DNA from 4 places in the Bacillus sp. es.036 genome. Region 3 is predicted to be linked to each of the others. Evidence: a T-box and tRNA genes for the amino acid it is inferred to sense, from the RefSeq annotation. Region 3 holds a T-box; the other regions hold tRNA genes.
The links. A T-box is a leader RNA that pairs with one kind of tRNA and senses whether it is charged. The one in region 3 lies ahead of argS (arginine--tRNA ligase), so its partner is inferred to be a tRNA-Arg.
Positions count from the first base shown of each region.

Region 1: it has a tRNA-Arg gene. The T-box ahead of argS (arginine--tRNA ligase) is inferred to sense a tRNA for this amino acid. The anticodon was not compared.
Region 2: it has a tRNA-Arg gene. The T-box ahead of argS (arginine--tRNA ligase) is inferred to sense a tRNA for this amino acid. The anticodon was not compared.
Region 4: it has a tRNA-Arg gene. The T-box ahead of argS (arginine--tRNA ligase) is inferred to sense a tRNA for this amino acid. The anticodon was not compared.

Region 1 is NZ_PDIZ01000001.1:2,237,821-2,240,025, forward strand. It holds gene ATG70_RS11500 (tetratricopeptide repeat protein) at 1-734, opposite strand, end outside; tRNA gene ATG70_RS11505 (tRNA-Arg) at 979-1,055, opposite strand; gene ATG70_RS11510 (metallophosphoesterase) at 1,172-1,687, opposite strand; gene ATG70_RS11515 (XTP/dITP diphosphatase) at 1,707-2,205, opposite strand, start outside.
Region 2 is NZ_PDIZ01000001.1:2,880,106-2,882,310, forward strand. It holds gene rpoN (RNA polymerase factor sigma-54) at 1-309, opposite strand, end outside; gene ATG70_RS14705 (hypothetical protein) at 500-775, shown strand; tRNA gene ATG70_RS14710 (tRNA-Arg) at 936-1,014, opposite strand; gene ATG70_RS14715 (hypothetical protein) at 1,189-1,575, shown strand; gene clpP (ATP-dependent Clp endopeptidase proteolytic subunit ClpP) at 1,740-2,205, shown strand, end outside.
Region 3 is NZ_PDIZ01000003.1:559,716-561,920, forward strand. It holds gene ATG70_RS21710 (spore germination protein) at 1-273, opposite strand, end outside; gene ATG70_RS21715 (hypothetical protein) at 530-730, shown strand; T-box leader at 775-991, shown strand; gene argS (arginine--tRNA ligase) at 1,052-2,205, shown strand, end outside.
Region 4 is NZ_PDIZ01000001.1:3,632,076-3,634,280, forward strand. It holds gene ATG70_RS18210 (homogentisate 1,2-dioxygenase) at 1-1,106, shown strand, start outside; tRNA gene ATG70_RS18215 (tRNA-Arg) at 1,213-1,288, shown strand; gene ATG70_RS18220 (hypothetical protein) at 1,456-2,205, shown strand, end outside.

The DNA of each region.
Region 1 (2,205 bases), on a different contig from region 3:
AAGGAGAAATCTTGTAAAAAGATATCCTGTAATGTAGCTGGATTCACCTTGATCTCTCTTCCAAACTTATGTACGACCACTTCTTGATCCAATTCCTTTTCTCTCAATACTTGTAAAACAAGACTTTTAAGAAGAGGATCCTTGTTTGTTGCATTTAAATATGTAAGATATACGGGGAGAGACTTTTGTTCATCTACAGTGCTTAATTTTTGAATGGCTAACCACTGTTTTTCCGTCTTATCGCTCTCCAAATAATCAATGAGCTTGTCAACATCTTCCTCGTGACCAGCATCATAATCAGCCTCAGAATCAAGGTCATAATTCGTCATTTGTCTGCTAAAATGTAGCAACTGGTAGAGCGACTCCGCAATGTTAGACGGAAGTTGATTTTCTTGTAATACTGCTTCGATCATCGTAACTACTTTCTGATACTTTCCAAGCTGAACTAAAATTGATATGTATACTTGAAAAATGTCGTAATAGTCCCCGATCCCCTGCTGCATCATTGTTTCACAGCGTTCAGACGCTTCACTCAAATTGCCCATCTCCACCAGGCTTAAAACCATTCCAAAATGCCCCTGTGGATGTTCCGGCTCAATTTCAAGTAGCTGACTAAAATGTTCATGCGCTTTTGTTATTTCTTTAGCTTTTAGTGCTGCCATTCCTTTTTCGACAAGCTTACCTGCCACGTTTGGAAAATAAACTATTTTCCTTTCATCCTTTTCTTTATCCATGACGTAATCGCTCCACTCTCTTATATTCTCTATTAAAAGAGTTTACAGCAGGAAAGGCGCAGCTACGATTAGATATCAGTTTATCAGTATCCACCTGTAAACTCAAGCTGAAGCACGCTACCGGAATCTGAAATCCTTTTATCTGTTTATTCATGATTGCTGTAAAAGCTCATTAGCAACATCAGATATACAAAAAAAAGCCATTCTATCACAAAGGATAAATGCCTTTAAAGAAAACATATAATGGTGTCCCAGGCAGGATTCGAACCTGCGACCCACAGCTTAGAAGGCTGTTGCTCTATCCTGCTGAGCTACTGGGACATTGTTAGTATAAAACGATTCAGTTTCTAGCGACATGTATTAATATATCGGATTACATTAGTAAAGTCAATAGGAAACAATAGAAAAAAACACAGCATGCGCTGTGTTTTTTTCTATTATGAAAGAGTAAACGTTGAGGAAATTTCCTCAATCACTTTTCCATTTTCATCATGGTATGTGACTTCAATTGCATCACTCGTCCACTCCACAATAGCGTAAGTTTGAATAGCGGGTTTTCTCGGAAGTTTCACGCTGCCTGGATTAAGGAAAAGCGTACCTTCTTCGAATACTGTTAACACTTCATGCGAATGACCAAAGCAAACTAAATCTGCCTGGGCTTCTTTTGCTTTATAGTGCAATTTCATTAAGGTCATCTTTACATTATACAAGTGGCCGTGCGTAGCGAAAATAGTTTTATTTCCCACCGTTTGCACTAACTCATCTGGATAGCGGTCATCAAAGTCACAATTCCCTCTGACTCTTACATGGAACGGAAGCATCTCCTCTGCATCATAATCAAATTCAGAGTCTCCACAGTGGATCATACATTCCACTTCGTGCTTATGTCGTTCTACCAGATGGTGTAATTCTTCATTAGAGCTATGATTATCACTTACAACTAGTACTTTCACATCACGCCACCTCTTTTCATTAAAATAATTCCTTAAATACCTCTTCTAAACGATCGAGTGCTTGTCCCCTATGAGAAATCGCATTTTTCTCTTCAGGAGAAAGTTCAGCCATCGTTTTATCATAGGAAGGAACGTAGAAAATCGGGTCATATCCAAAACCATAGCTTCCAGAACGTTCAAACGTAATCATGCCACTGCACGTCCCCGAGAAAATTTCTGTGTTTTGACCCGGTATCGCTACTGCGAGGACACAATGAAAGGAGGCGTTTCGCTGTTCTTTAGGAACATCTTTCATTTCCATTAATACTTTATCAATGTTTGCCTCATCATCTTTTTCAGGTCCTGAATAACGAGCAGAATACACGCCTGGGTCTCCATCAAGCGCATCGATAACAAGCCCTGAGTCATCAGCAATAACAGGCTGGTTTGTTAGCTTCATGATTGCTTCCGCTTTTAACACTGCATTTTCAGCGAATGTACTGCCTGTTTCAGCTACATCCGGAGAGTTTTCAATGTCA
Region 2 (2,205 bases), on a different contig from region 3:
AATGCCGGTTATTTTTTTGGGAAGGTTTATACACCTCGTCTGCTCGTGAAGTTCATCGTGCAGACTCCTTCTTGTTTCCGCATATTCCAGCGGATCTTGTCTAGTCCCATTCTCGTAGGAACGTTTTGAAGAACGAACACCTCCGTCCCATGATGGTGACTGTAATTCAATAAGTGGATTTTCAAGAGCCTGTTCTTTCACGTACTCCAGTAATTCAGCCGTAGAATATTGGAGTATAGAAATCGCTTGATGCAACTGGGTTGTCATGACTAGTTTCGTTGTCTGCTTTTGTATCAATCCTAATTCCATCGCAATCCCTCCACCTTCATCATACTATATCGTTTCATTTTATGGTATGAAAAAACGAAAATGAGCAGAATTTTCTGTTTTTTAAAGACGGTTTTTGACACCATTTTTAATAAAATTGATGAAATCGCCCGTCCCTCAGTCAAATTTCAACATAAACTGTGTTATAGAGAGAAAAAAGGAGGCAAATACCATGGATTTAGCAGTATATGGAATTGCTTTGCTTCCAGTCATCATTGGAGTAGTACATCTCTTCAAGGTGTTTGGTTTTCCGGTAAGATTTTTACCCATCCTTTCAATCGTCATCGGAATTGTGATGAGTCATATTTACGTCGAACCGGAAGATTTCAAAAAAGCCTTCTTTATCGGATTATGGCTCGGACTATGCGCTACAGGTATGCACTCAGGCTTTAAACACACGATGAGTGGAGCAGGCAGCAAAAGACATGATGATGATCGTGATTGTTAGAAGGCACGACGGATAGCAGAAAGAGTGGACGAGTTCTACTCTTTTTTTCTTTGTTCTTATTTAAGAAATCAATCAACAACCGATATCGTTATCGTGAAATTTGGCTACCCTACATAAAAAATCCCTCTCGCATCAGCGAAAGGGATTGGAATTATGTATATGGTGCGCCCGGAGGGATTCGAACCCCCGACTGACGCGGTACCGGAAACCACCGCTCTATCCGACTGAGCTACGGGCGCGCTTTATTAGCGCAAAGATTATTATACGGGATCGCCTATTTTTTTGCAAGGTGATTTTCTCCGTGCCGCTCTTTCATTTGAATGACTTCGTTACTTAAGTCTTAAGCTCTTGACGGCTCAATTAACTCATAGTAAAGTAAAACCAAACACATGTTCTGTTAGGCGGTGGCGATCGTGTTCCAATTAAGTAAAGAAGAAACGAAGGCATTAAGAAACTACCTCTTACTTCCTTACGTAAAAAGAGTGCTGGAAATGGATATGAAATGGCTACAACATTCTAGAATAAAGCTTCCGCGCCCTTACCTGGTACTAATCCGGTCTGCTATGTCGCTTGCGTCAACTGATTTAAAATGGGCAAAAGCAATTCTCCATGAAAGAGGAATTCGCGTCTACATTGAAGAAACTAAAGAAGAAGTCATCATTTGCAAAGTCTTCTGCCGTGGCTACAATCAAACATACCGATATTCATCTATTCAACTTCGTAACCAGGTAGAGAGAAGAATTCTAACTTATTTTGTAGCAGATGAGCGCCTCAAAAAAAGGAGCACGTGGTCTGTTTAAAATAAGGTGATGCGGGGAAAATGGATGTAGATAGAGAAAGAAAAACGTCTTTACCTTACCCTTTTCAAAAATAGCACAGCACTTTATTTGACCTATATTGACCTTTTAGGTATGATGAACGTACAGCAACTACATATTCCATAAAAATAAAGGAGGAATTTTAAATGGTTTTAATTCCAACGGTAATTGAACAAACAAACCGCGGTGAAAGAGCGTACGACATTTATTCTCGTCTTCTTAAGGATCGCATTATCATGCTAGGAACAGCAATTGACGACAACGTTTCAAACGCTGTAGTCGCTCAGCTTCTTTTCCTTGCTGCAGAAGATCCTGATAAAGATATCTCACTTTACATTAACAGCCCTGGTGGTTCGATCACAGCAGGTATGGCAATTTACGATACAATGCAATTCATCAAGCCGAAAGTATCAACAATCTGTATCGGTATGGCTGCATCCATGGGTGCTTTCCTTCTTGCAGCTGGTGAGCCTGGAAAGCGTTATGCGCTCCCAAACAGTGAAGTAATGATTCACCAACCGCTCGGTGGTACGCAAGGTCAGGCTTCTGACATTGAAATTCACGCAAAACGTATTATTCAAATGCGCGAAAAGCTGAACAAAATTCTTTCTG
Region 3 (2,205 bases):
TGTATCTTCAATGTCTAATTTATTCTTTTCCATTAAGGGTTTCATAATGGTTTTTTGAAGTTTATCCTCATCTACGAGAGGGTCTAGGTACGCAAGTATGCATGCAATATTCTCAATGGTAATGTTTCTAAATTTAATATCTTCTGTATGGTAAAATTTCGAATTGAGATATTCCTTGTTTTGTTCAATTGAAAAAAACGCCTCATGTGATTCAGTAGCAGTTGGGATTTGATAAGGTTCATTTCGGATAGGTTTTCGTTTACCACGTCTCACGCTGCAACCTCCTCTTAGTGATGATAGATAAGTATAGCTTGTGATGAAATGATAAAGTTATGTATCAAGATTGGAAAGGAATCGTAGAATGAGGTTCTGTTTGCAAAATAAGTCATTTACGTAATAGAAAACTGTCTTTCTGTATTGATATATAGCACTTCTTATAACATAGTATCGACATTTGTCAAAAGAATGTACACCATTTGTTTAATTAATGTATAATAAAGTGAACTTAGATGGAAAGGTGGTTCTTACGTTGACGAGTAAAAATATCCAAAAGGAAAAATTAGCGGTTGATCGGTGTATGAAACACCTAGAGGTCGTTAACGTGGGGCCGAAAGTAAGACAGCTGATTTCAATGTATTTAACTTCTATTTATCGAGAAGCCTATCAGGAAGGTTATCAGGATGGAGAGAAAAACGTACAATTGGAGTCAGAACCAAGTATAATCAGATAACTAGTTGAATTTATAATGAAATAGGCTATAATGAAAATAATATTTGATCGTCAGAGCGAAAGAGAGTAGTGTCTAATGACGGATAAAGCGATCTAGGGATGGTGAAAGCCTGGAGCCTAATCAGAGATGAACCGGACTTTCAAGACACTGTTTTGAACTTCAGTAGAAACAGTCGGGCTCGCCGTTATCCGAGTGAAGTTGGCTCAAGTATCTTTGTTGAGCAATCAGAGTGGTACCGCGGAAAAAATCTCCGTCTCTATAGTAGAGACGGAGATTTTTTTGTTTAAGTAAAAAACGTTTAATGACATGAGGAGGAAGATGATGATGTATAAAAAGCTCTTTGCAGACAAACTCTTTCAAGCATTTGATGGGAAAGTTGAGCGTAGTGACATGATACAACGAATTGAAATTCCGAAACATGAGTCACATGGTGATTACGCTTTTCCATGTTTTCAACTTGCTAAGTTGGAAAAAATGTCCCCTAATCAAATTGCGACAAATCTTGCTAGTAAATTGAACGATCCTCTATTCGAGAAAATAGACGCAGTTGGCCCTTATGTCAATGTGTTTCTTAATAAGAAAATGGTTACGAGTGATGTTATTCATCTGGTCCTTAGTCAAGAAGAAGAGTATGGGAGCTCCAATGTAGGTAAAGATGGTGCGGTAACGATCGATTTGTCATCACCTAATATTGCGAAACCTTTTTCAATGGGACACTTACGCTCAACGGTGATTGGGAATGCTCTAGCGTTAATTGTTGAAAAAGTTGGCTATCGTCCTATTCGAATTAATCATCTTGGGAATTGGGGTACGCAGTTTGGAAAATTAATAACGGCGTATCGGAAGTGGGGTAATGAGCAAAAAGTCCGTGAACAAACAATTAAAGAGCTACTTAAATTATATATTTTGTTTCACGAAGAAGCTGCCGTTGATCCTTTACTTGAAGATGAAGGGAGAAAGGCATTTAAAGAGTTAGAACAAGGCGATTTGGAAGCTGTGACGCTCTGGAAGTGGTTCCGTGAAGAATCTCTTAAGGAGTTTAATCGTATTTATGACCTCATGGGCATTACATTCGATTCGACAAAAGGAGAAGCTTTTTATAACGATAAAATGCAGCGAGTGATTAAGATGCTAGAAGAAAAGGACCTGTTAGTTGAATCCAATGGTGCCATGGTTGTTGAGCTTGGAGAAGATATACCTCCGTGCTTAATTAGAAAGAAGGATGGAGCCTCTCTTTATGCCACTCGAGATTTAGCAGCAGCGATTTATCGTTATGAAACATATGGCTTTAGTGAATCCCTTTACGTAGTAGGAAATGAACAAAGCCTTCATTTCAAGCAATTAATTGAAGTTCTAAAAAAGTTAGGATTCGAATGGGCTGAGCAAATGCACCATATCAACTTTGGGATGATGCTTAAAGATGGAAAGAAAATGTCAACGAGAAAAGGGAAAGTCGTTTTGCTTGAAGAGGTTAT
Region 4 (2,205 bases), on a different contig from region 3:
TTAAAAGAGCAGACGGTTCCTTATACCGGGAACAAGTGATGGGGACAAAGGGGTTTTCAGGAATCCAATCGATTTTGTACCATCACCATTTTCCAACAGCAGTAACGGAAGCAACTTTTATAAAAAAGACAACACCTGAGTATGAGGAAGAATCTGCGCTACGTCATCGTCATTTCCGAACGGCACATTACGACAAAAAGGGCGATGCAGTTGTCGAGCGGTGTTATTTCCTGGGGAATGAGGATGTGATCCTAGGTGTCGTAAACCCAACAGAGCCGATGGACTATTTTTATCGAAATGGTGACGGAGATGAGCTTTTCTTTATCCACCATGGGTCAGGTAGAATTGAGTCGATGTTTGGGGAGCTCTCTTATAAGCCGGGCGACTATATTGTCATACCGATTGGAACGATATACCGGGTTATCCCAGAAGGAAATGACAATCGTTGGCTCGTTATAGAAGCAAATAGCGCGATTACGACACCAAGAAGATACCGAAATGAATACGGTCAGCTGATGGAACACAGTCCTTTCTGCGAACGTGACATTGATGGTCCTGAACGCCTTCTATCGCATGATAAAAAAGGTTCGTATGAAGTAGTGACGAAAACACGGGGGGGATTGCATCGTCATATGTTCGATCATCATCCGCTCGATGTTGTTGGCTGGGATGGCTATCTCTATCCATGGAAGTTCAACATTAATGATTTTGAGCCAATTACAGGGCGAGTGCATCAGCCTCCGCCAGTCCATCAAACCTTTGAAGGGCATAATTTTGTTGTCTGCTCCTTCGTACCAAGGCTTTATGACTATCATCCAGATGCTATTCCAGCACCATATTTTCATAGCAATGTTGATAGTGATGAAGTGCTTTACTATGTAGAAGGCAACTTCATGAGCCGAAAAGGCATCGAGGAAGCTTCGATTACGCTTCATCCTTCAGGCATTCCACACGGGCCGCATCCGGGGAAAATTGAGGCAAGCATCGGCAAAAAAGAAACGCTCGAGCTTGCCGTAATGATCGATACGTTCCGACCGCTCAAAGTCATCGAACAGGTGCAGCAGTATGAAGATGAAAATTATATGAAGAGCTGGGTTACGGAATAACTAATTGGGGAAATGTACGGACATCGCGCGGTCTATCGATCGCGCGATAATTATTTTGCACGATGCTTTTGCTTTATAAGATTTTGCTGTATAATGTTAGTCATTCGGCCCCGTAGCTCAGGGGATAGAGCAACGGTTTCCTAAACCGCAGGTCGGAGGTTCGATTCCTCTCGGGGCCACCATTTAAATCCTTATAAGATAAGGGTTTTTTATTTTGTCTTTCTTACCCTCAATTTCCTTCATTCATCTTTCTCTTACCACTTTACGATATGCACAATTACATAAAAGGAAACAATGCCATGGATAGCGAAAGAGTAACGAACGATTCAGCCGAAATGAGTGAATTGGTATGGGGAAGCGTAAATGGTTTGCGCTCATTGTTCTTTTAGGAGCGGCATTTATTACGTTTACAGTCATTGGAAAGGACAAGAGTGTTTCCGATGACGTTTTAACTGTGGAAAAGGTTCAGGACATTGTTCCTTATTTTATAAAGACAACTCCTGGGCTTGAACTCGCGATTCAGTATGGAGACTATCAATCAGTAAACGATATGCCAATGCCAGATGATTTTAAAATAAACTTGGATGGCGTTTGGTATTCTCGACATAACGTCTATGTTTTCTATCATGTTGATGTGTCGAATAGTGAGTTTGTACTAACAAGAAATAGAGAAGATCTTCCGAAAATCGATCAGCTTGTGATGGACGATCCTTCTGGTGAAGCATCTGTATTGGAACTCGTTGAAACAGAAGAAGGTGTTCTATTTGAAGATTACTACTATATGAAGGGAACGTTTCAATCTGTCGCTCATTCTGAGACGAACGAACCACTTCGAAATTGGAACGGAGCACTTACAACGATCGTAAGTGGAAATCGTTCAGCTAAGGTTAACGTACCTGTATCTTATGAATATGAAAAAGAAGCAAAGACTACGAAACGAATTAATGAAACAAAGAGATTTGACGAAACGACAGTATCGGTTTCTCGCTGGGAGGAGATGGCTTCTGAGAGTCGGCTCATAGTAGATATCGATTCTCCTTTTTCGACAATTCCTCATATGGAATTGATGATTTCCGCCAAGGAGGAAGAGATAGCACCG